DNA from 2 places in the Streptomyces sp. NPDC000348 genome. Region 2 is predicted to be linked to the other one. Evidence: riboswitches for the same ligand, from Rfam matches in the RefSeq annotation. Region 2 holds a riboswitch; the other holds the start of a gene.

Region 1 (11,911 bases), on a different contig from region 2:
TAGCCGACCCGTGAACGGACGGACCGCCGTTCCTGTGACAATCGGGGCCATGGAACGCAGCAGCACCACGCCGGGCGGCAGTGCCCGCCGCGAGGCCACCCGGCAGAAGCTCTACGAGGCGGCCGTCACCCTCATCGCCGAACAAGGCTTCTCCGCCACCACCGTGGACGAGATCGCCGAGCGGGCGGGGGTCGCGAAGGGCACGGTCTACTACAACTTCGCGAGCAAGTCGGTCCTCTTCGAGGAGTTGCTGCGGCACGGGGTCGGTCTGCTGACCGCCTCGCTGCGGGAGGCGGCCGAGCGGACGGCCGGGGAGGGCGGCGGCAGGGTCGACGCGCTGGACGCGATGATCCGCGCGGGGCTCCTCTTCATCGACCGCTACCCGGCCTTCACCCAGTTGTACGTGGCCGAGCTGTGGCGCACCAACCGGGCCTGGCAGTCCACGCTGACGGTGGTGCGGCAGCAGGCCGTGGCGGTGGTCGAGGGCGTGCTGCGCGAGGGCGTGGCGAACGGCGAGTTCAGCGACGAGATCGACGTCCCGCTGACGGCGGCGGCGCTGGTCGGCATGGTGCTGGTGGCCGCGCTGGACTGGAAGTCCTTCCAGCCGGAGCGTTCCCTGGACGACGTGCACTCCGCCCTGTCCCGGCTGCTGCAGGGGCGGGTCAGCGGCCGCCGCTGAATCCGGGACGGACGAAGGCGCCGGTCCGGCGGCGACCGCGTCCCCCGCGGGCCGCCGTCGGACCGGCGCCTTCCTCGCTCCCCCGTACGTCCCCCCGTGGAACCCCCGGACGGTCGTCCCCCCGGTTCCCCCCGTCCCTCGCTCCCGTCGGCGGTGCCGGCGGAAGGAGCGGATCGTGGGCCCGTACCGTTCCGGCGCCCCGTGTCGCCGGTTCCGGGGGCGGGCCCCTCTCCGTGGTCCCCACTCTCTCGTCCCCGCGGGCCGGCACCCATCCGCGTGCGTACTCAACTCGGCGGCTAGGTACGGGTACTCAGGACCGCGCACGCGCGCCCACGGCCCGGTGCCGCCGAGGGCGGGGGTACTCGGGGAAGGGCTCCCGGTGGCGGCGGATAAAGTCCCTGGCATGGCACGGATTGCGGTGATCGGCGCCGGGATGGGCGCGATGGCGGCCGCCGCCCGGCTGGCCGTCGCGGGCCACCGGGTGGCGGTGTACGAGCGGACGGAGACGTACGGCGGTGCGCTGCGCCGTCTGGAGCGGGACGGGTTCGCCTTCGACACCGGGCCCGGGCTGCTCCCGCTGCCGGCGGTCTACCGGGACCTGTTCGTGAAGACCGGCAGGGAGCCGCTGGAGGCGTGTGTCGAGCTGGTCCAGGTCGACCCGTCGTCGCACCACGTGTTCGCGGACGGTACGCGCGTGTCGCTGGCGGGCGCCTCCCGCGCGGGCGTCGTCTCGGCGCTGGAGGAGAGCCTCGGGACGGACGCGGCCCGGCGCTGGGGGGACTTCCTGGTGCGGGCCCGGGAGGCCTGGGACCGGTCGCGCCGACCGCTGCTGGAGGAGCCGCTGTGGCCCAACTGGCAGGTCCTGGCCGGGCGTGAGCCGTATCCGGCGGTCCCCCACAGGAAGTTCCTGCGCACGCGCAGGGCGGGCACGCTCGCGGAGGTCGGGGCGTGGGAACTGCGCGATCCCCGGCTGATCGCGCTGCTGGAGAGCCATGCGCTGGCGTACGGCCTCGATCCCCGCGACACCCCGGCGAGCGCGGCGGTGCTGCCGTACATGGAGCACGCCTTCGGCCTGTGGTACGTGCGCGGCGGCATGCGGGAGCTGGCGCGTGCGGTGTACGAGCGGTGCCTGGCCCGCCGGGTGGAGTTCCACTTCGGTGCGGAGGTCGCCGGGGTGCTGGAGAAGGACGGCCGGGCGGCGGGGCTGGAGCTCGCCGGCGGCGCGGTGGCGGAGGCGGACTTCGTGGTCGCCGGGGTGGCTCCCGGGGTGCTGGACCGGCTGAGCCGGGGGACGCGGGTGCGCGGGGACGGCGAGGTCCCGGGCCGGCGGGGGACGGCGAGCCGGGTGACGGTGGCGCTGGCGCTGCGGGGCGGGCGTCCGGAGGGGACCCCGCACCGCACGGTCGTGCACACCGAGGACCGGGAGGCCGAACTGGAGTCGCTGTCCGGTGCGCCCGGGGGCCCGCCCCCGCGGCCCACGGTCACGGTGCTGCGGCCGGACGACCCGGCGCCGGTCCCGGACGCCGGCCACGAGGCGGTCACGGTGACGTCGGTGGTGCCCGCCGGGGCGGAGGGTGACTGGGACGCGTACGCCGAGGAGCTGATCGCCGTCGCCGGGCGTGCGGTGCCCGGTCTGCGCGACCGTCTGCTGTGGCACGAGGTGCGCACCCCGGCCGACATCGCCGGGGAGACCGGCGCCGAGGGCGGCGCGGTGCCGGCACCGGCGCTGGCCGCGGCGGGCGGGCGGCTGCTGCACCCGGCCAACGGCACCCGGCTGACGGGGCTGTTCACGGCCGGGGGCTGGTCCCACCCCGGCGGCGGGCTCCCGCACGCCGGTATGTCGGGGGCGCTGGTGGCCGGGCTGATCGTGGAGGGGCCGGAGTTCCGCGGGTCGCGGTGAGCGCGCTCAGTAGCGGTACTGCTCGTCGTACCCGCTGCCGTGCGTCTGTCCGTCGCCCTGGTACGGGTACTGCTGCTGCTCGGGCGGGAGTTCACCGCCGTACGCGTCGTCGGCGGTGCGCTGCTGCGGGACCCACAGGCCGCCGGCCGGGGTCTCGGCGCCGTAGCCCTGCTGGGCGTACGGGTCCTGGCCGTGGCCCTGCTGGGGGTACTGCTGCGGGTCGGCGTAGCCGGTGTCGTACGAGGCGTTCCCGTAGGCCGAGTTGCCGATGTACGGGTCGGAGTAGGCCGCGTACTGCTGCTGGCCCGTGGTGTCGTAGCCCTGCTGCTGGCCGTAGCCGGAGTAGTCGTAGGCGTGGTTCGGGTCGGTGCCCTGGGCGGCCGCCGCGTACTGCTCCTGGGACGGGGCCGCGTACCCGGTGTCGCCGTAGACGCCGTAGGAGCCGGTGTCGTCGGGCATGGGCTGCGGCTCGTAGACGGCGGTGGTCCCGTCGGCCGTCGGCCGGTCGGGACGGGCGGCGGGGGTGAACACGTCGTCGCGGTCGTAGTCGTCGTCCGCGCGGTGGCCGGTGCCGTCGCGGTGCACGTCGCCCTCGTCGCCGTGACCGGCGCCGGACGCCTCCAGGTCGGAGACCTCCAGGGTCGGCTCCTGGCGTCCGCGGTCGCCGCGGCGGCCCTTGGCGGCGGCCAGCGCCGGCGCGTTGACCGCCCAGCCGGCCGCGAAGCCGCGGCGGAACGACAGCGTCACGTAGGTCTGGCCGACCGCGAAGGCCGCGGCGCCCAGCCCGATGACGACGACGGACGGGATCAGCACACCGAGCACGACGCCGAGGAAGCCGGCGAAGGCGAGCAGCCGCCAGCGCAGGCGTGCCTTGTACTGCAGCAGCACCTCACCGAGCAACCACAGCGCGACGATGCCGAACGCGATGTAGAGGACCGCCCAGCCCATGTACGCCCCTCTCCCAGTGGCCGCTACTCAGTGTGTCGTATATCAGTGCGACCGGTCTAGGCCCGCGGTGGGTGGTGCAGGCCCAGGTTCTCGTAGATTTCCAGGGTCGCCGTGGAGTTGTTGAGTGTGATGAAGTGCAGTCCGGGCACTCCCTCGGCCAGCAGCCGGGCACAGAACTCCGTGGCGAACTCGATACCGATGGAGCGTACCGCCGCCGGATCGTCCTTCGCTGCGAGGATCCGCTCTTTGAGGGCCTCCGGGAACGACGCGTTACTGAGCTTCGGCAACCTCTCCAGCATCTTCACGCTGGTCACCGGCATGACTTCGGGAATCACGGGAGTCTCGCAGCCCGCCGCGTGTACTCGGTCACGCAGGCGCAGATAGGACTCGGGCCGGAAGAACATCTGCGTGATCGCGTAGTCGGCGCCGGCCCGGCACTTGTCGACGAAGCGGGCGACGTCGGTGTCCCAGTCGGCCGAGCGCGGGTGCATCTCCGGGAAGGCGGCGACGCCGACGCAGAAGTCGCCCGACTCCTTGATGAGCCGGACGAGTTCGGCGGCGTAGGTCAGGCCCTGCGGATGCGGCACCCAGTCGCCCATGGGGTCGCCGGGCGGGTCGCCGCGCACGGCGAGCATGTTGCGGATCCCGGCGTCGGCGTACTGGCCGATGATGTTGCGCAGTTCGGCGATGGAGTGGTCGACCGCGGTGAGGTGGGCGACCGGGGTGAGGGTGGTGTCGGCGACGATCTGCTGGGTCTCCTTGACCGTGCCCGCGCGCGTGGAGCCGCCCGCGCCGTAGGTCACGGAGACGAAGTCCGGCCCGACCGCCTCGACCCTGCGCAGCGCGCTCCACAGGTTCCGCTCGCCCTTGGGGGTCTTCGGCGCCGAGAACTCGAACGAGAACGTCGTCTTGCCGGTGGCGAGCATGTCGCGCACGGTGCGGGCGCGGTCAGTCCTGGTGGATGCGGTTCCGAGGGCCATACCGGCAGGTTAGCCAGGGGGCCGTGGTCCCCCAACCGGATGGGTGACATTTGTCTGAAATGCCGACTTGTTGTCCACCCCTTGGACAGACCCGGGACGCGCGGGGGTCATCCGGCGTCCGAGGGCGCCGCCTGCCGCAGCCGCTTCGCGAACTCGGCCGCCGCCGCGCCCGGGTCGTCCGCCTCGGTGAGGGCCCGTACGACGACGACCCGGCGGGCGCCGGCGTCCAGCACCTCGTCGAGGTTGCCGAGGTCGATGCCGCCGATGGCGAACCAGGGGCGGTCGGTGCCGAGGGCCGCGGTGCTGCGGACCAGGCCGAGGCCGGGGGCGGGCCGGCCGGGCTTGGTGGGGGTGGGCCAGCAGGGGCCGGTGCAGAAGTAGTCCACGCCGGGCTGGACGGCCGCCGCGGCGGCCTCCGGCTCGGTGTGGGTGGAGCGGCCGATCAGGACTCCGTCGCCCAGGACGGCGCGGGCGGCGGGGACGGGGAGGTCGCCCTGGCCGAGGTGGAGGACGTCGGCGCCGGCGGCGTGGGCGACGTCCGCGCGGTCGTTGACCGCGAGCAGTCTGCCGTGCCGGGCGCAGGCGTCGGCGAGGACCGCCAGGTGCTCCAGCTCCTCGCCGGCCTCCATGCCCTTGTCCCGTAGCTGCACGATGTCGACCCCGCCGGCCAGGACCGCGTCCAGGAACTCCGCGAGATCGCCCTGCCGCCTGCGGGCGTCGGTGCACAGGTAGAGCCGGGCGTCGGCGAGCCGGGCGCGAGCGGTGGCGGTCATACGGGGTCCCCTCCGGGAGGTCGGCGGCGCACGGACCCGGTGGGCCCGGCGTGTCGTGGCGGGCGCCCCGGCCGTCACGGGCCGGCGGAGCTCGCACCGCAACGGACCCTATGCCGCCGCGCCGGCACGGTTCCCCGCGGCCGGGGCTCGCGCCCCGGCCGGTGGTGTCCTGGTGGAGGGACGGCCGGGTCCGGGTCAGACCGCGAGTGCCTGGGCCCGGCGCTTCACCTCCGTGCCGCGGTTCTCGCCGAGCGCCTGCGCGGGCGTGCCCGGCAGGGTGGGGTCGGGGGTGAAAAGCCATTCCAGCATCTCTTCGACCGTGAAGCCGTCGTCCCGCAGGAGCGTCAGGGTCCCGGTCAGGCCCTTGACGACCTTGTCCCCGTCGATGAAGGCGGCGGGCACGTGCAGCGCGCGGTTCTCACCCCGGCGCACGGCGATGAGCTGGCCCTCCTTGACCAGCTGCCGGACGCGCGTCACCTCGACGCCGAGCATCTCGGCGATGTCGGGGAGGGTGAGCCAGGCGGGGACGAGAGCATCGATCTTTGCGTCAATCTCGGTCACGGGACAAGCCTGCCATCTGCCACCGACAGTCGGAAGTCAGCCCCGCCCACCTGGGCGGACGCGCCGGGCCGGGGCCTCACGCCGTCGCCGACTTCAGGGGCCGCGCCGGGTCCGCCAGCAGCTCCGCGTCCATCATCGTGCCCGCCTCGATCAGCCTGCGCCCCTGCGCCATGTCCCGGGGCCGCCCCACCGCGAGCAGCGCGACCGGGCGGGACCCCCGCAGCCAGCAGACGCTCCACGCCGCCTCGGCGGGGTCCCCGCGCCACACCGTCCGGTCGGCGTCCGCGTGGTGCCCCGCGTACTGCACGAAGCGCCCGAACTGCTCGGACCAGAAGTACGGCACCGGGTCGTAGACCGCCGGCTCCCGGCCGGTGGCCGCGCCGAGGATGTTCACGGCGACCGTGCGCGGCCCCTGGAGGGCGTTGTCCCAGTGGTGGACCAGCAGGCGCTCGCCGTAGCGCCCGGAGGGGAAGGACGCGCAGTCGCCGACCGCGTACACGTCCGGCAGGGAGGTCGCCAGATGACGGTCGGCGAGGACCTCCCCGTGCGCCCCGAGCCCGATGCCGGAGCCCGCCAGCCAGGCGGTGGCGGGCCGGGCCCCGATGCCGACGACCACGGCGCCCGCGGGCAGCCGCGTGCCGTCGTCCAGGACCACCGCGCCGGGCTCGACGCGCTCCACGCGCGCGCGGGTGCGCAGCGTGACGCCGGCCTCCGCGTACCAGGCGGCCATCGGGGCGGCCACCTCGGCGGGCAGCGCCCCGACGAGCGGCCGCTCCTCGGCCTCCACGACGGTGACCGCGCAGCCCGCCTCGCGGGCCGCCGTGGCGAACTCCGCGCCGATCCAGCCGGCGCCGACCACCACGACGTCGTGCTGCCGCGCGAGCACCGGCCGCAGCCGCGCGGCGTCGTCCAGGGTGCGCAGCAGATGCACGCCGGGCACGCCCTCCGTGCCCGGCAGCCGGACCGGTTCCGCGCCGGTGGCGACCACCAGGACGTCGTACGGGACGGGCCCGGCCTCCGTGTCCAGCTCGTGGTCGGCGGGGCGCAGGCCGAGCACTTCGCAGCCGAGCCGCAGTTCGACGCCGGCGTCCTCGAAGTCGACGTCGAAGGCGGAGTCCTCGGCTTTGCCGAGCAGCACCGCCTTGGACAACGGCGGCCTGTCGTACGGCTGGTGGGGTTCCGCGCCGATCAGGATCACGGTGCCGTCGAAGCCCTGCTCCCGCAGGGCGAGGGCGGTCTGCACGCCGGCCATGCCCGCGCCCGCCACCACCACCCGCCGCGGCTCGGACCGTACCGGTTGCTGCGTCTGCTCGCTCACCCGATCACCTTAGACACCTGACGCGGCCTCACCGGTCGAGCTGCTCCACCACGCTCGTCCCGCTGCCCGGCTGCGACTCCCACTCCCAGCTCTCCTCCAGCCGCACCCGTCCGTCGGGCAGTTCCACGACCGTCGACACACAGTGCCCCGAGGAGGTGGTGCCGTCCCGCTTCAGCTGCACGTACCGGAAGTCCAGCCGGTCCCCCGCGCGGGTGCCCACCAGGTGCCCGCGGACGACGTCGCCGCCCGCGTACTCGGCCCAGACCTCGCCGTCCCGCTCGTGGTAGACGAAGCGGGTGCGGGTGCCGACCTGGCCGGGAGCCTGGTCGGCCACGGGGGCGAGGACGAGTCCGTCGAGCGATCTACGGGGCGGGGCGGAGTCCCCCGGTTGAGGGTGGTGGCGGGTGACGGGCGGGCGGGCCACGGTGAGGCTCCCTTACGAGTGCGATGTGCCTGGGGCTAGGGTGGCCAACGTACAAGCACTCGCGGGAGCCCGGACGCACCGGGCTGAGAGGGAGGCTGGCGGCCTCCGACCGTACGAACCTGATCCGGGTCATGCCGGCGAAGGGAGGGGCCGAACGCCCATGTCGCCCACGCTCACCTCGGACGTCCTCGTCGTCGGGGGCGGAATCATCGGTCTGGTCACGGCCTGGCGGGCCGCGCAGCGCGGTCTGGTCACGGCCGTGGTGGACCCCGAGCCGGGCGGCGGCGCCGCCCGGGTGGCCGCCGGGATGCTGGCCGCCGTCACGGAACTGCACTACGGCGAGGAGACCCTGCTCGGTCTGAACCTCGCCTCCGCGCGGCGCTATCCGGGCTTCGCGGCCGAGCTGACCGAGCTGACCGGCCACGACCTCGGCTACCGCGCGTGCGGCACGCTCGCCGTGGCGCTGGACGCCGACGACCGCGCCCACCTGCGGGAACTGCACGCGCTGCAGCAGCGATCGGGGCTGGACTCGCAGTGGCTGTCCGGGCGGGAGTGCCGGCGCCTGGAGCCGATGCTCGCGCCGGGGGTGCGCGGTGGTCTGCGGGTGGACGGCGACCACCAGATCGACCCCCGGCGGCTGGCGGCCGCGCTGCTCACCGCCTGTGAGCGCGCGGGTGTGACCGTCCACCGCGCGTGGGCCGAGCGGCTCACGGTCGCCGGGGACCGGGCGACGGGCGTCGTCACGGCCGACGGCACCGGGCTGGGCGCCGGACAGGTGGTGCTCGCCGCGGGCAGCCTCAGCGGGCGGCTCGCGGGCGTCCCGGAGGACGTGCTGCCGCCCGTGCGCCCCGTGAAGGGGCAGGTGATGCGGCTGGCGATGCCCGCGCGGCACGGTCCCTTCCTGAGCCGGACCGTGCGGGCCGTGGTGCGCGGCGGCCACGTCTACCTGGTGCCGCGCGAGAACGGCGAGCTGGTGATCGGGGCGACCAGCGAGGAGCTGGGCTGGGACACCACCGTGACCGCGGGCGGCGTGTACGAGCTGCTGCGCGACGCCCACGAGCTGGTCCCCGGCATCACCGAGCTGCCGCTGACCGAGACCCGGGCCGGACTGCGCCCCGGCTCCCCCGACAACGCGCCGCTGCTCGGCCCGACCGGTCTCGAGGGGCTGCTGCTCGCCACCGGCCACTACCGCAACGGCGTCCTGCTGACGCCGGTCACCGGCGACGCCATGGCGGAGGCCCTCACCACCGGCGCCCTGCCGGAGGTGGCCCGTCCGTTCACCCCGCGGCGCTTCGGCGCCGCCGTCCGCACGGAGCAGCCCGCATGAACGTCTCGGTCAACGGGGAGCGCCGGGAGTTCGCGCCCGGCACGGCTCTCGACCTCGTCGTGAGGTCGCTCACCACGGCGCCCTCGGGGGTGGCCGCAGCCCTCAACGAAACCGTCGTCCCGCGCGCGCAGTGGCCCGCCACACCCCTGCGTGAGGGTGACCGCGTGGAAGTCCTGACCGCCGTCCAGGGAGGCTGAGCATGGCCGACGATCCGTTTCTCCTCGGCGGTACGTCCTTCACGTCCCGCCTGATCATGGGCACCGGCGGGGCGCCGAGCCTCGACGTGCTGGAGCGGGCGCTGGTGGCGTCCGGGACGGAGCTGACGACCGTCGCGATGCGGCGGGTGGACCCCTCGGTGCGCGGGTCCGTGCTGTCGGTGCTGGAGAAGCTGGGCATCCGGGTGCTGCCGAACACCGCGGGGTGCTTCACCGCCGGGGAGGCCGTGCTCACCGCGCGTCTCGCGCGGGAGGCGCTCGGCACGGATCTGGTCAAGCTGGAGGTCATCGCCGACGAGCGGACCCTGCTGCCGGACCCGGTCGAGCTGCTGGACGCGGCGGAGACGCTGGTCGACGACGGGTTCACGGTGCTGCCGTACACGAACGACGATCCGGTGCTGGCGCGGAAGCTGGAGGAGGCCGGGTGTGCGGCGATCATGCCGCTGGGGTCGCCGATCGGGTCGGGGCTGGGGATCCGGAATCCGCACAACTTCGAGTTGATCGTGGAGCGGGCCGGTGTGCCGGTGATCCTGGACGCCGGTGCGGGGACCGCGTCCGACGCTGCGCTGGCGATGGAGCTGGGGTGCGCGGGGGTGATGCTGGCGTCGGCGGTCACCCGGGCGCAGGAACCGGTGCTGATGGCTTCCGCGATGCGGTGCGCGGTGGAGGCGGGGCGGCTGGCGCGGCGGGCCGGGCGGATTCCCCGGCGGTGGTTCGCCGAGGCGTCGTCTCCCGCGGAGGGCATGGCCGTGCTGGATCCGGAGCGGCCTGCTTTCTAGGCGCTGCTTGCCGGGGCTGAGCGGGGGCGGGTTCCGCTCGCCGGCGCTCACAGGGTGCCTCCCCGCTCCCGGCTGCTCCCCCGCTCCCGGCTTCGCTCGAGCGGGGGGACCCCATGAGCGGGAGGTACCCCCACCGCCCACCCGTGCCGCCCTGGGGGTACCTCCCAGGCCCTTGAGGCACTGGGGGGCACGATTGCCCGCGGTGACGCGATCCGCACGTCACAGGTCCGCTGCAACGGGGGACGAACGGGGCGGGCGTGTCGGTGGGGGCTCGTAGACTCGGTGCGTGGACACGACCCTTCAGGACCCTCTGGTCGGGCAGCTGCTCGACGGCCGGTATCGCGTCGAGGCGCGGATAGCGGTCGGCGGGATGGCCACGGTCTACCGGGCCGTGGACACCCGTCTGGACCGCATCCTCGCGCTCAAGGTGATGCACCCCTCCCTCGCGGCCGACGGCTCGTTCGTCGAGCGGTTCATACGCGAGGCGAAGTCGGTCGCCCGGCTGGCCCACCCGAACGTGGTGCAGGTCTTCGACCAGGGCACCGACGGGGGGTACGTCTATCTGGCGATGGAGTACATCGCCGGCTGCACCCTGCGCGACGTGCTGCGCGAGCGCGGGGCGCTCCAGCCGCGCGCCGCGCTGGACATCCTGGAGCCGGTGCTGGCCGCGCTCGGCGCCGCGCACCGGGCCGGGTTCGTGCACCGCGACATGAAGCCCGAGAACGTGCTGATAGGGGACGACGGCCGGGTCAAGGTCGCCGACTTCGGGCTGGTCCGCGCCGTGGACTCGGTGACGAACACCACGGGCACCGTGCTGGGCACGGTCTCGTACCTGGCCCCGGAGCAGATCGAGAGCGGCAGCGCCGACCCCCGCGTGGACGTCTACGCCTGCGGCATCCTGCTGTACGAGATGCTGACCGGCGGGAAGCCGCACGACGGCGACTCCCCCGCGATCGTGCTCTACAAGCACCTGCACGACGACGTGCCGGCCCCGTCGGCCGCCGTGCCCGGCATGGCGTACGAGCTGGACGAGCTGGTCGCCTCGGCGACCGCGCGCGACCCCGGGATCCGTCCGCACGACGCGGTGGCGCTGCTCGCCCAGGTCCGCGCGGGGCGCGGCCGGCTCACCGCCGAGCAGCTCGACGCCGTGCCGCCGCGGGCGCTGGCGCCGGAGCACGACAACGCCGAGGACCGTACGAGCGTCATCCCGCGCTCGCCGACGTCCCCCACGCTCGACCTGGCCCGCGCGGGGGGACCCCCGTCCCGCCCGCTGCCCGTCGACGGGGACGGGGCCGCGGACCCCGTGCACCGCACCAGCCGGTTCCGGTCCCCGCCGCCGCTGCCGCCCCGGCGCCGGACGGCGCTGCGGCGCGGGCCGACGGCGATCGTGGTGGCCGTGCTCCTGGTCCTCGGAGCCGGCACGGGCATCTGGTACATCAACTCCGGCCAGTTCACCAAGGTCCCGCCGCTGCTGGGGAAGACCGAGCAGGAGGCCCGGGCCCGGCTGACGGACGCCGGGCTGGACACCGGCCAGGTGAAGGAGGCGTACAGCGACACCGTGGAGCGGGGCACGGTGATCAGCACCGACCCGAAGGCGGGAGCCCGCATCCGCGGCAACGACCCGGTGTCACTGACTCTCTCCAAGGGCCCGCAGACCGTGCGGGTGCCCGACCTCGACGGCTACCCGCTGGACAAGGCGCGGGACCTGCTGAAGGACGACGGCCTGGAGCCGGGCATGGTCACCCGGGAGTTCAGCGGGACCGTGGGCCGGGGCGCGGTGATCTCCACGGAGCCGGGCAAGGGCACCGAGGTCCGCGCGGGCTCGGCGGTGGCGCTGACCGTGAGCAAGGGCAGCCCGGTGGACGTGCCGGACGTGACCGGCGACGACGCCGAGGACGCCCGCGCGGCACTGGAGGAGGCCGGTCTCAAGGTGAGGATCGCCGCCGGGCGGGTCAACTCCGAGCACGACGCCGGCCAGGTGGCCCGGCAGACCCCGGGCGCGGGGCG
Region 2 (11,911 bases):
GACACCACCGCCACGGTCGCCGACCGGGTGCGGACGGCCCGGGACCGCGCCGCTGCGCGGCTCACCGGCACCCCGTGGCGCACCAACGGTGAGGTCCCCGGGCGGGAGCTGCGCAGCCGCTGGCACGCCGCCCCCGGCGCCATGGACGACGCCGAGCGGAGCCTGGAGCGGGGCATGCTCACCGCCCGGGGACTCGACCGGGTCCTGCGGGTCGCCTGGACCGTCGCCGACCTGGCCGGCCACGAGCGGCCCGACGCCGCGGACGTCGCCCTCGCCCTGCAGCTGCGCACCGGCGTCCCGCGCGGTGTGCCCATGGTCATCGGGGCGGGGGTGTGAGCGCCGTGGACGGATCCGACGGCGAACTGCTCGGCCGGGTCCTCCTCACCCGGGTCGTCGAACCCGGTGACGAGACCGGCGGGCGCTGGGTGCGGGAGTTCGGCGTGGACGCCGTGGTGCGACGGCTGCGGGAACGGGGGGATCCGCTGCCGGGGGCGAGCGGCAAGCGGTGGGCCGGGATGCTGGCCCGGGCGGAGCGGGCCGAACCGTGCAGGGACCTCGCCGTCGCGCGGGACGCCGGGGTGCGCTTCGTGGGTCCCGGCGCCCCGCAGTGGCCCGGGCAGCTCGACGACCTGGGCGACGCCCGGCCACTCGGGCTGTGGGTGCGCGGGGGAGCCGACCTGCGGATGTGGGCGCTGCGCTCGGTCGCCGTCGTCGGCGCCCGCGCCTGCACCGAGTACGGCGCGCACATGGCCGCCACCCTCTCCGCAGGCCTCGCCGAACGCGGCTGGATCGTGGTCTCCGGCGGTGCCTACGGGGTCGACGGCGCCGCCCACCGCGGCGCCCTCGGGGCGAACGGCGCCACCATCGCCGTACTCGCCTGCGGAGTCGACCGGCCCTACCCGCGCGGCCACACCGGGCTGATCGGCAGGATCGCGGAACAGGGCCTGGTCGTCGGCGAGTTGCCCCCCGGAGATCATCCGACACCGAGCAGATTCATCCTCCGCAACAGGGTGATCGCCGCGCTCACCCGGGGCACCGTCGTCGTCGAGGCCGCCCACCGCAGCGGCTCCCTGGTGACCGCCCGGGCGGCCCGCCGTCTGGGACGCCACACGATGGGGGTACCGGGGCCGGCCACCAGCGGGCTCTCCGCCGGGGTGCACGAACTGCTGCGGCAGGACGCGGTGCTGGTCACCGACGCCGACGAGGTCGTCGAACTCGTCGGCGACATGGGCGAACTCGCGCCGGAACGCCGGGGGCCGGTGCTGCCCCGGGACCTGCTCGACCCGGCAGCACGGCAGGTCCTCGCCGCGCTGCCGGGGCACGGAACGGCCCGGCCGGAGGAGATCGCGCTCGCCGCGCAGACCACCCCGGACGACGCGATCGCGAGACTGTACGAACTACGAGCACTTGGTCACGTCGAACGACACGGCGACGGCTGGAAGTTGACGCGCCGGGCGACGATCCCGGTCCTGGGCGGTCCCGAGCCTCGCTGACACAGCGTGTTCGGCCGTCCGGGGGAACCCCGACACGCCTTGGAATTTACGTCAGTTGGGCTACTCCGTCGATCACTCAGAGCGACGGGTGCGCTCCGGCGGGACAGTGCCCGGAACGAATCCGCGCACGGTCCCGCCTCCCTTCTTCGCACACCGCGACGCCTCAGTCACGCTACGCTCACGAGGATCCCGACAAGGACGGGCGAGAACAGGCATCCAGACATCGGACAGACAGCACACCCAGACAGCACCGGTCCACGGCAGAACGGCACAAGGCGACGAATGCCCCAGCACACCTCCGGGTCCGACCGGGCGGCGATCCCCCCAGCCGCCCGCGACGGTGGCAGCGTACGGCCGCCCGCTCCCTCGACGCTCGACGAGCTGTGGCGGTCGTACAAGGCGACGGGGGACGAACGGCTGCGGGAACAGCTGATCCTGCACTACTCGCCGCTGGTGAAATACGTCGCCGGCCGGGTCAGCGTGGGACTGCCGCCCAACGTCGAGCAGGCGGACTTCGTCTCCTCCGGGGTCTTCGGGCTGATCGACGCGATCGAGAAGTTCGACGTCGACCGGGAGATCAAGTTCGAGACCTACGCGATCACCCGTATCCGGGGCGCGATGATCGACGAGCTGCGGGCGCTGGACTGGATCCCTCGCTCGGTGCGCCAGAAGGCACGCAACGTGGAGCGCGCCTACGCCGCGCTGGAGGCGCGGCTGCGGCGCACGCCGTCGGAGAGCGAGGTCGCCGGTGAAATGGGCATCGCCGTGGACGAGCTGCACGCGATTTTCAGCCAGCTGTCGCTCGCGAACGTCGTCGCCCTGGAAGAGCTGCTGCACGTCGGGGGCGAGGGCGGCGACCGGCTGAGCCTGGTGGACAAGCTGGAGGACACCACCGCCGACGACCCGGTGGAGGTGGCCGAGGACCGGGAGCTGCGGAGGTTCCTGGCGCGGGCCATCAACACACTGCCGGAGCGGGAGAAGACGGTGGTCACCCTGTACTACTACGAAGGGCTCACCCTCGCCGAGATCGGCAATGTGCTGGGCGTGACCGAGAGCCGGGTCAGCCAGATCCACACCAAGTCCGTGCTGCAGCTGCGCGCGAAGCTGGCGGGTTTCGGCCGCTGAGCCCTTCCGGCGGGCAGCCGGTCCGTCCCCTGGCCGCCGTGGGCGGGGCGTCCGTAAAGTGGGTGCCGTGCCAAGGATTCGAGCGGCCTCCGTGGCCGAGCACCGGTCGATGCAGCGAGCCGCCCTGCTGGACGCGGCACGCTCCCTGCTGTCCGAGGGCGGTACGGAGGCGCTGACCTTCCCGGCCCTCGCCGAGCGCACCGGCCTCGCGCGCTCGTCCGTGTACGAGTACTTCCGCTCGCGCGCGGCCGTCGTCGAGGAGCTGTGCGAGGTCGACTTCCCGGTCTGGGCGGCGGAGGTCGAGGCGGCGATGGCGACGGCCGGCGGGGCCGATGCCAGGATCGAGGCGTACGTCCGCAAGCAGCTGGAACTGGTCGGGGACCGGCGGCACCGCGCCGTGGTCGCGATCTCGGCGAGCGAGCTCGACGCCGGCGCCCGGGAGAAGATCCGCGCGGCCCACGGCGGACTCGTCGCGATGGTCGTCGAGGCCCTGGCCGACCTCGGTCACGCCGAGCCCCGCCTCGCGGCGATGCTCCTCCAGGGCGTGGTCGACGCGGCCGTACGCCGTATCGAGCTGGGCGCGGCGGAACACCCGGACGCGGTCACGGAGGCGGCGGTCTCCATGGCACTCCGCGGCGTACGGGGCTGACGGGCGCGTTCCCGGTCCCGGGGCCTCGCTCCGGCACCGGCACCCCCAGCACCGGCAGCAGTCTCGACGGGCCCCCGCGCAGGAGCCACGGGGGCAGCAGGGTGAGCGGATCCAGGTAGGTGTCCCCCCTCAGCAGGCCCCAGTGGACGCACGGGGCCGTGCAGTGGGAGCCCGTGGGGGCCACCGTGCCGATCACCTCGCCCGCCGTCACCTCGTCGCCCTCGGACACCGATGCGCGGACCGGTTCGTAGGTGGTGCGCAACGGGGGGTCGCCCGTGCCGGTGAGGCGCACCGAGACGACGCCCTTTCCGGCCACCCGGCCCGCGAAGGAGATCCGGCCCGCCGCCACGGCCCGTACCGGTGTCCCCGGCGGGGCCGCCAGGTCCACGCCCCGGTGCCCGCGCCCGTACACCGTGGCCGGCGGCTCCCAGCCGCGCGGCACCCGCGGCCGTACCCCCACCGGCCACGCCCGCCCGACGGCCGGCGTCCCGGGGTCCCCGCCCGCCGGCGTCCTCGCCCCCGCCGTCGACAGGCCCGGCGGAGGCGGGGCCGACAGCGCCGCCAGGGTCAGGACCACCAGAAGGACCAGTCGCGTACACGCCCTCGTGAAGGCACTCTTTCGCATGCCGCAGAGCCTTCCGGAGATCCGTGATCACCGCCCGGACCTGTGGACCGCCGGCCGTTTGTGGACAGCGGCGTCACCCGGGGCCCCGCGGGTCCCGTACACTTCTGGTGGCGACCCGGGCCACCGGGTCGACTTCGCACGCCCCGACATCAGGACCGGTCACGGCCGGAACCCGGATGTCAGCGCCCCTCGGTCCTTCGTGGCAACGGCGCGTCGCGGGCGTCAGGCGCGGGAGCCGTCCGGCATCCGCGGCACAACCGAGAAATTCAAGGAGATACGGCCATGGCCGTCGTCACGATGCGGGAGCTGCTGGAGAGCGGCGTCCACTTCGGTCACCAGACCCGTCGCTGGAACCCGAAGATGAAGCGCTTCATCTTCACCGAGCGCAACGGCATCTACATCATCGACCTGCTCCAGTCGCTGTCGTACATCGACCGCGCCTACGAGTTCGTCAAGGAGACCGTCGCCCACGGCGGCACGGTCATGTTCGTCGGCACGAAGAAGCAGGCGCAGGAGGCCATCGCCGAGCAGGCCTCCCGTGTCGGCATGCCCTACGTCAACCAGCGCTGGCTGGGCGGCATGCTCACCAACTTCTCGACCGTCTACAAGCGTCTGCAGCGCCTCAAGGAGCTCGAGCAGATCGACTTCGAGGACGTGGCCGCCTCCGGCCTCACCAAGAAGGAGCTGCTGGTCCTCTCCCGCGAGAAGGCCAAGCTGGAGAAGACCCTCGGCGGTATCCGCGAGATGCAGAAGGTGCCCAGCGCCGTCTGGATCGTGGACACCAAGAAGGAGCACATCGCGGTCGGCGAGGCCCGGAAGCTCAACATCCCGGTCGTCGCCATCCTCGACACCAACTGCGACCCCGACGAGGTCGACTACAAGATCCCGGGCAACGACGACGCGATCCGCTCCGTCACCCTGCTCACCCGCGTGATCGCCGACGCCGTCGCCGAGGGCCTGATGTCCCGCTCCGGCGTCGCCGAGGCCGGCAAGGGCGAGAAGGCCGCCGGCGAGCCGCTGGCCGAGTGGGAGCGCGACCTGCTCGCGGGCGAGAAGAAGGCCGAGGAGGCCGCTCCGGCCGCCGACGAGGCCGAGAAGCCGGCTGAGGCCCCCGCCGCCGAGGCCGAGCAGGCCGCCGAGGCCGCCCCGGCCGCCGAGGCCGAGCAGGCCTGACCGCCCCGTCAGAGCCGATGACGGCGGGAGCGGTGACATCACCTCCGCTCCCGCCGTTCACCCGTAGGTCGGCGGCGTGCCGGGCACCTGCTCCCGCGCAGGTCCCTGACCCCGCGGATCTCCGAACCTCCAGACTTCGAGAAAGATTCACAGACTCATGGCGAACTACACCGCCGCCGACGTCAAGAAGCTCCGGGAGCTCACCGGCGCCGGCATGATGGACTGCAAGAAGGCGCTGGACGAGGCCGAGGGCAACGTGGAGAAGGCCGTCGAGGCGCTCCGCATCAAGGGCCAGAAGGGCGTCGCCAAGCGTGAGGGCCGCTCCGCCGAGAACGGCGCCGTGGTCTCGATCATCGCCGACGACAACTCCTCCGGCGTCCTCGTCGAGCTGAAGTGCGAGACGGACTTCGTCGCCAAGGGCGACAAGTTCCAGGCCGTGGCCACCGCCATCGCCGAGCACGTCGTCAAGACCTCCCCGGCCGACATCGAGGCGCTGCTCGCCTCCGAGATCGAGGCCGGCAAGACCGTCCAGGCGTTCGTGGACGAGGCCAACGCCAACCTGGGCGAGAAGATCGTCCTGGACCGCTTCGCCCAGTTCGCCGACGGCTACGTGACGGCGTACATGCACCGCACCATGCCCGACCTGCCCCCGCAGATCGGTGTCCTGGTCGAGTTCGACAAGCCGAATGCCGAGATCGCCAAGGGCGTCGCCCAGCACATCGCCGCCTTCGCGCCGAAGTACCTCTCCAAGGAGGACGTGCCGGCCGAGGTCGTCGAGTCCGAGCGCCGTGTCGCCGAGGAGACCACCCGCGCCGAGGGCAAGCCCGAGGCCGCCCTGCCGAAGATCGTCGAGGGTCGCCTCAACGGCTTCTTCAAGGACGCCACGCTGCTCGGCCAGCCCTACGCGCTGGACAACAAGAAGTCCGTCCAGAAGGTCCTGGACGAGGCCGGTGTCACCCTGAAGCGCTTCACGCGCATCAAGGTCGGCATCTGAGTCCGTACCGCGACGGGCGCGCGACCCCGATAGGGTCGACAGCAGTCGTTCGGACACGCGTCCACGCACGCGCGCGTGCCGGACGACAGCAGATCTGACGAGGAGGCCATTGCCGCATGGGATGCGAACCACTCCCCACCGGCAATGGCCTTCTTCGTATGTGCAACACGTGAAAGAGGCGGGAACCGACGATGACCACCAAGGCTGAGAAGAGCGACGACGGCAAAGTACGCGGCCGGTTTCTGCTGAAGCTGTCCGGAGAGGCCTTCTCCGGCGGCGGGGGCCTGGGCGTCGACCCCGACGTGGTGCACGCCATCGCACGTGAGATCGCGGCCGTCGTCCGGGACGGCGCGCAGATCGCGATCGTCATCGGCGGCGGCAACTTCTTCCGCGGCGCCGAGCTCCAGGTGCGCGGCATGGACCGCGCCCGCTCCGACTACATGGGCATGCTCGGCACCGTGATGAACTGCCTCGCCCTCCAGGACTTCCTGGAGAAGGAGGGCGTCGACTGCCGCGTGCAGACCGCCATCACCATGGGGCAGGTCGCCGAGCCCTACATCCCGCTGCGCGCCGTACGGCACCTGGAGAAGGGCCGTGTGGTCATCTTCGGCGCCGGAATGGGCATGCCGTACTTCTCCACCGACACCACCGCCGCCCAGCGCGCCCTGGAGATCGACGCCGAGGCGCTGCTCATGGGCAAGAACGGTGTGGACGGCGTCTACGACTCCGACCCGAAGACCAACCCGGACGCCGTGAAGTTCGACGCGCTCGGCTACGGCGAGGTCATCACCCGGGACCTGAAGGTCGCCGACGCCACGGCCGTCACGCTCTGCCGTGACAACAGCCTCCCGATCGTCGTCTTCGAGCTTCTGAAGGAGGGCAATATCGCCCGCGCCGTCAAGGGTGAGAAGATCGGCACGCTGGTGGGCGACCAAGCCGGCCGCAACTGACCGGGGGATGGACAATGTCCTGCCGGTCGGGAACCGTGCAGGAAGAAGACGCGACGCAGCCGGCCGCCGCCCCTCACCGGAACCGCGGCCGGGCCTACTCAAGACACGCAGGAGCAAGTGGTGATCGAAGAGACCCTCCTCGAGGCCGAGGAGAAGATGGAGAAGGCCGTCGTGGTCGCCAAGGAGGACTTCGCCGCGATCCGCACCGGCCGTGCGCACCCGGCGATGTTCAACAAGATCGTGGCCGACTACTACGGCGCGCCGACGCCGATCAACCAGCTGGCCTCGTTCTCCGTGCCCGAGCCGCGCATGGCCGTGGTGACCCCGTTCGACAAGAGCGCGCTGCGCAACATCGAGCAGGCGATCCGCGACTCCGACCTGGGCGTCAACCCGAGCAACGACGGCAACATCATCAGGGTGGTGTTCCCCGAGCTCACCGAGGAGCGCCGCCGCGACTACATCAAGGTCGCCAAGGGCAAGGGTGAGGACGCCAAGGTCTCCATCCGCTCCGTGCGCCGCAAGGCCAAGGACGCCATCGACAAGCTGATCAAGGACGGCGAGGTCGGCGAGGACGAGGGCCGCCGTGCGGAGAAGGAGCTCGACGACACCACCGCGAAGTACGTCGCCCAGGTGGACGAGCTCCTGAAGCACAAGGAAGCGGAGCTGCTCGAGGTCTGATGAACGACTCTTCCTGGGGGACGCCGCAGACCGGGTACTGGGGGCCGTCCGACCACGGGCAAGGCTGGGGAGCCGCTCCGGCGGGCCCCGCGTACGATGCGCACAACGCGCAGCAGACGCGTCCCATGCCCATCGTGCCCGACGTACCCGAACACGGCGGAGACCAGGATGTGGACCGGGGGGCCGCTCGGCTGAGCGGCCCCTTGTTCCGAGACGAGCCGACGCGGGTCCGACCCCTTCCGGGGGAGGTGCCGCAGAATCCGGAGCCCATGCCCGACGCCCCGCAGCCGGCACCCGCACCGCAGAAGAAGAGCGCGGGGCGGGACCTCGGCGCCGCGATAGGCGTCGGCGTCGGACTCGGCGTGGTGATCGTCGCGTCGCTGTTCGTCGTCAAGGCCGTCTTCGTCGGCGTGGTCGCCGTCGCCGTGATGGTGGGGCTGTGGGAGCTCACGTCGCGGCTGCGGGAGCGCAAGGGCATCAAGGCGCCCCTGGTACCGCTCGCGCTGGGCGGTGCGGCCATGGTCGTCGCCGGGTACGCCCGAGGGGCCGAGGGCGCGTGGGTGGCCACGGCGCTCACCGCGCTGGCGGTGCTGCTCTGGCGCATGGCGGCGCGGCCCGAGGGCTACCTCAAGGACGTCACGGCGGGCGTCTTCGCGGTGTTCTACGTCCCCTTCCTGGCGACCTTCGTCGCGATGATGCTCACCGCCGACGACGGTCCGTGGCGCGTCCTGACCTTCCTGCTGCTGACGGTCGTCAGCGACACCGGCGCGTACGCGGTCGGCTGGCGCTTCGGCAGGACCAAGCTCGCCCCGCGCATCAGTCCCGGCAAGACCCGTGAGGGCCTGCTGGGCGCGGTGGCCTTCGCGATGGTCGTCGGCGCGCTGTGCATGCAGTTCCTGATCGACGACGGCAGCTGGTGGCAGGGCCTGCTCCTGGGCCTCGCGGTCGCGGCCAGCGCCACCCTGGGCGACCTCGGCGAGTCCATGATCAAACGCGACCTGGGCATCAAGGACATGGGCACACTGCTTCCCGGCCACGGCGGCATCATGGACCGCCTGGACTCCCTGCTGCCGACGGCACCGGTGGTGTGGCTGCTGCTGGTGCTCTTCGTCGGCTCCGGCTGACCCGCACCCGCGTGGCCGGACCGGGCCCCCGTCCTCTCCGGACGGGGGCCCGGCCGCTGTCCGGTGCGGTGACGGTCCTCTTCTCATCCTCACGGCACACGCGGGGCCGGGCGGCGACGGCAGGCACCACGGCGGCCCGCCCTGCCGGCGGTGCGGGGCACTCCCCGACCGGAAGGGCCGCCGCCGGCCACACCGTCACTGCGGCCCGTGGCACCGCACGAGGACCGGTTCTCCCCCCTCTTCGTGGTGACCGCCGGCCCGTTCCGAGCCCGGCCGGGCCACCCGTGTGGATCTGCGACACTGGTAGGACCATGCCCAAGCCCGGAGAACTCACCTTTGTCGCGCCGCGCGGAGCCAAGAAGCCGCCGCGGCACCTCGCCGATCTCACGCCCGCCGAGCGCAAGGAGGCGGTCGCCGCGGCCGGTGAGAAGCCGTTCCGCGCCAAGCAGCTCTCGCAGCACTACTTCGCGCGGTACGCGCACGACCCGGAGCAGTGGACCGACATCCCCGCGGGCTCGCGCGGCAAGCTCCAGGAAGCGCTGCTCCCCGAGCTGATGACGGTCGTACGGCATCTGTCGACCGACCAGGGCACCACCCGCAAGACGCTGTGGAAGCTGTTCGACGGGACGCTCGTCGAGTCCGTGCTGATGCGTTACCCGGACCGGGTGACCATGTGCATCAGCTCCCAGGCGGGCTGCGGCATGAACTGCCCGTTCTGCGCGACCGGGCAGGCCGGGCTGGACCGGAACCTGTCGACCGCCGAGATCGTGCACCAGATCGTGGACGGGATGCGGGCGCTCAGGGACGGCGAGGTGCCCGGAGGCCCGGCGCGGCTGAGCAACATCGTGTTCATGGGCATGGGCGAGCCGCTCGCCAACTACAACCGGGTCGTCGGGGCCGTCCGCCGCCTCACCGACCCCGAGCCGGACGGGCTCGGGCTGTCGCAGCGCGGGATCACCGTGTCCACCGTCGGTCTCGTCCCGGCGATCCACCGGTTCTCCGACGAGGGCTTCAAGTGCCGCCTCGCCATCTCGCTGCACGCCCCCGACGACGAACTGCGGGACACCCTCGTCCCCGTGAACACGCGGTGGAAGGTGCGCGAGGTGCTCGACGCCGGGTTCGAGTACGCGGCCAAGTCCGGGCGGCGCCTGTCCATCGAGTACGCCCTCATCCGGGACATCAACGACCAGGCCTGGCGTGGTGACCGGCTCGGACGGATGCTCAAGGGCCGGCCGGTACACGTCAACCTGATCCCGCTCAACCCCACGCCCGGCTCCCAGTGGACCGCCTCCCGCCCCGAGGACGAGAAGGCGTTCGTGGAGGCGATCGCCGCGCACGGTGTGCCGGTGACGATCCGGGACACCCGTGGACAGGAGATCGACGGGGCGTGTGGTCAGCTCGCCGCGAGCGAGCGGTAATGTGACTCGCGTAAGCACATCTTCATATTCCGACAGGGGAGCGCCACAGCGCTGAGAGTGCGGCACCGGCCGCAGACCCTCCGAACCTCGCCCAGGTCATTCTGGGTAGGGAGATCGGTCATCACTCGAGCTGTTGCGCCCTGCCCGGGAACCCTCACGGGGATCCCGGGCAGGGCCGCGTCTCTTCCTGGTCACTCCAGGAGGAATCAAGTGGGCATCACCAAGAAGGTCACGGTCCTGGCCGTCGGGCTGGGGCTGGTCGCCCTGTCCGCGTGCGGATCGTCCGACGGCGACGACGCGGGCGGTGACGGGTCCAGGACCGTGACCCTCGTCAGCCACAACTCGTGGGCCGTCTCGAAGGACGTCGTCGCCGCCTTCGAGAAGCAGTCCGGATACAAGCTCAAGGTCCTCGAGGACGGCGACGCCGGGCAGGCCGTGAACAAGGCCGTCCTGACCAAGGACAACCCGCAGGGCGACGTCTTCTTCGGCGTCGACAACACCCTGCTCTCCCGTGCCCTCGACAACGGGCTGTTCCAGCCGTACGAGGCGAAGGGCTCCGACCTGATCCCGGCCGAGTTCCGCGTGGACCGGGACAAGCACCGGGTCACCCCCGTCGACACCGGCGACATCTGCGTCAACTACGACAAGGCGTGGTTCGGCGAGCACGGGCTGACCCCGCCCAAGAGCCTCGACGACCTGGTCAAGCCCGCGTACAAGGACCTCCTCGTCGTCGAGAACGCCTCCACCTCCTCGCCCGGCCTCGGCTTCCTGCTCGGGACGGCCGCGAAGTACGGCGACGAGGGCTGGCCGGACTACTGGAAGAAGCTCAGGGCCAACGGCGTCAAGGTGGTCGACGGCTGGGAGCAGGCCTACAACGAGGAGTTCTCCGGCTCGGCGGGCGGCAGGAAGGCCAAGGCCGACCGGCCGCTGGTGGTGTCGTACGCCTCCTCGCCGCCGGCCGAGGTCATCTACGCCGATCCGAAGCCGGACAACGCGCCCACCGGCGTCGCCGAGGGCACCTGCTTCCGCCAGGTCGAGTACGCGGGGCTGCTGAGCAACGCCGGGAACCCCGAGGGCGGCAAGGCGCTGCTCGACTTCCTGATCAGCAAGACCTTCCAGGAGGACATGCCGCTCAACATGTTCGTCTACCCGGTGCTGGAGGGCGCCCGGGTGCCCGAGGACTTCGCGAAGTTCGGGCCGCGGGCGAAGGACCCGGAGACCATGGACCCGGCGAAGATCGCCGACAACCGTGACCAGTGGGTCAAGTCGTGGACCTCGCTCGTACTGAAGTGACGCGAGCCGCGGCGAGGCGGCGCGGGAGCGCGGCGCGGCTCGGCCTGATGGCCGTGCCCGTCGCGTTCTTCGCCGTCTTCTTCGCCTATCCCGTCACCGCGATCGTCGCGCGCGGACTGAAGGCCGACGGGACCTGGCACCTCGGGCGGATCGGGGACGTACTGGCGCAGTCCGACGTCCGGCAGGTCCTGTGGTTCACCGCCTGGCAGGCCCTCGTCTCCACCGCCCTCACCCTGCTGGCCGCCCTGCCCGGCGCGTATGTCTTCGCCCGCTTCGACTTCCCCGGCAAGCAGGTGCTGCGGGCCGTGGCGACCGTGCCGTTCGTGCTGCCGACGGTCGTCGTCGGTACGGCGTTCATGGCGCTCGTCGGACGCGGCGGACTCCTCGAC

What was found. A riboswitch is a leader RNA that binds a small molecule or an ion and turns the genes downstream of it on or off. The one in region 2 is predicted to bind thiamine pyrophosphate.
Region 1: it holds a riboswitch for thiamine pyrophosphate, as region 2 does, so the genes downstream of both, thiO (glycine oxidase ThiO) here and ACFY3N_RS34160 (thiamine ABC transporter substrate binding subunit) in region 2, are expected to answer to the same signal.

The regions. Positions count from the first base shown of each region.
Region 1 is NZ_JBIAZD010000005.1:66,124-78,034, reverse strand. Features, by position in the region: gene ACFY3N_RS12160 (hypothetical protein) at 1-3, shown strand, start outside; gene ACFY3N_RS12155 (TetR/AcrR family transcriptional regulator) at 50-679, shown strand; gene ACFY3N_RS12150 (phytoene desaturase family protein) at 1,083-2,579, shown strand; gene ACFY3N_RS12145 (hypothetical protein) at 2,586-3,527, opposite strand; gene metF (methylenetetrahydrofolate reductase [NAD(P)H]) at 3,584-4,507, opposite strand; gene thiE (thiamine phosphate synthase) at 4,615-5,280, opposite strand; gene ACFY3N_RS12130 (Rv2175c family DNA-binding protein) at 5,476-5,841, opposite strand; gene ACFY3N_RS12125 (NAD(P)/FAD-dependent oxidoreductase) at 5,918-7,159, opposite strand; gene ACFY3N_RS12120 (hypothetical protein) at 7,188-7,583, opposite strand; TPP riboswitch at 7,635-7,746, shown strand; gene thiO (glycine oxidase ThiO) at 7,744-8,910, shown strand; gene thiS (sulfur carrier protein ThiS) at 8,907-9,107, shown strand; gene ACFY3N_RS12105 (thiazole synthase) at 9,110-9,904, shown strand; gene pknB (Stk1 family PASTA domain-containing Ser/Thr kinase) at 10,191-11,911, shown strand, end outside.
Region 2 is NZ_JBIAZD010000028.1:18,262-30,172, reverse strand. Features, by position in the region: partial or broken gene ACFY3N_RS34215 (ATP-binding protein) at 1-336, shown strand, start outside; gene dprA (DNA-processing protein DprA) at 333-1,493, shown strand; gene whiG (RNA polymerase sigma factor WhiG) at 1,776-2,618, shown strand; gene ACFY3N_RS34200 (TetR/AcrR family transcriptional regulator) at 2,710-3,267, shown strand; gene ACFY3N_RS34195 (M23 family metallopeptidase) at 3,221-3,892, opposite strand; gene rpsB (30S ribosomal protein S2) at 4,175-5,065, shown strand; gene tsf (translation elongation factor Ts) at 5,223-6,059, shown strand; gene pyrH (UMP kinase) at 6,251-7,009, shown strand; gene frr (ribosome recycling factor) at 7,130-7,687, shown strand; gene ACFY3N_RS34170 (phosphatidate cytidylyltransferase) at 7,687-8,811, shown strand; gene rlmN (23S rRNA (adenine(2503)-C(2))-methyltransferase RlmN) at 9,123-10,229, shown strand; TPP riboswitch at 10,254-10,359, shown strand; gene ACFY3N_RS34160 (thiamine ABC transporter substrate binding subunit) at 10,440-11,522, shown strand; gene ACFY3N_RS34155 (ABC transporter permease) at 11,570-11,911, shown strand, end outside.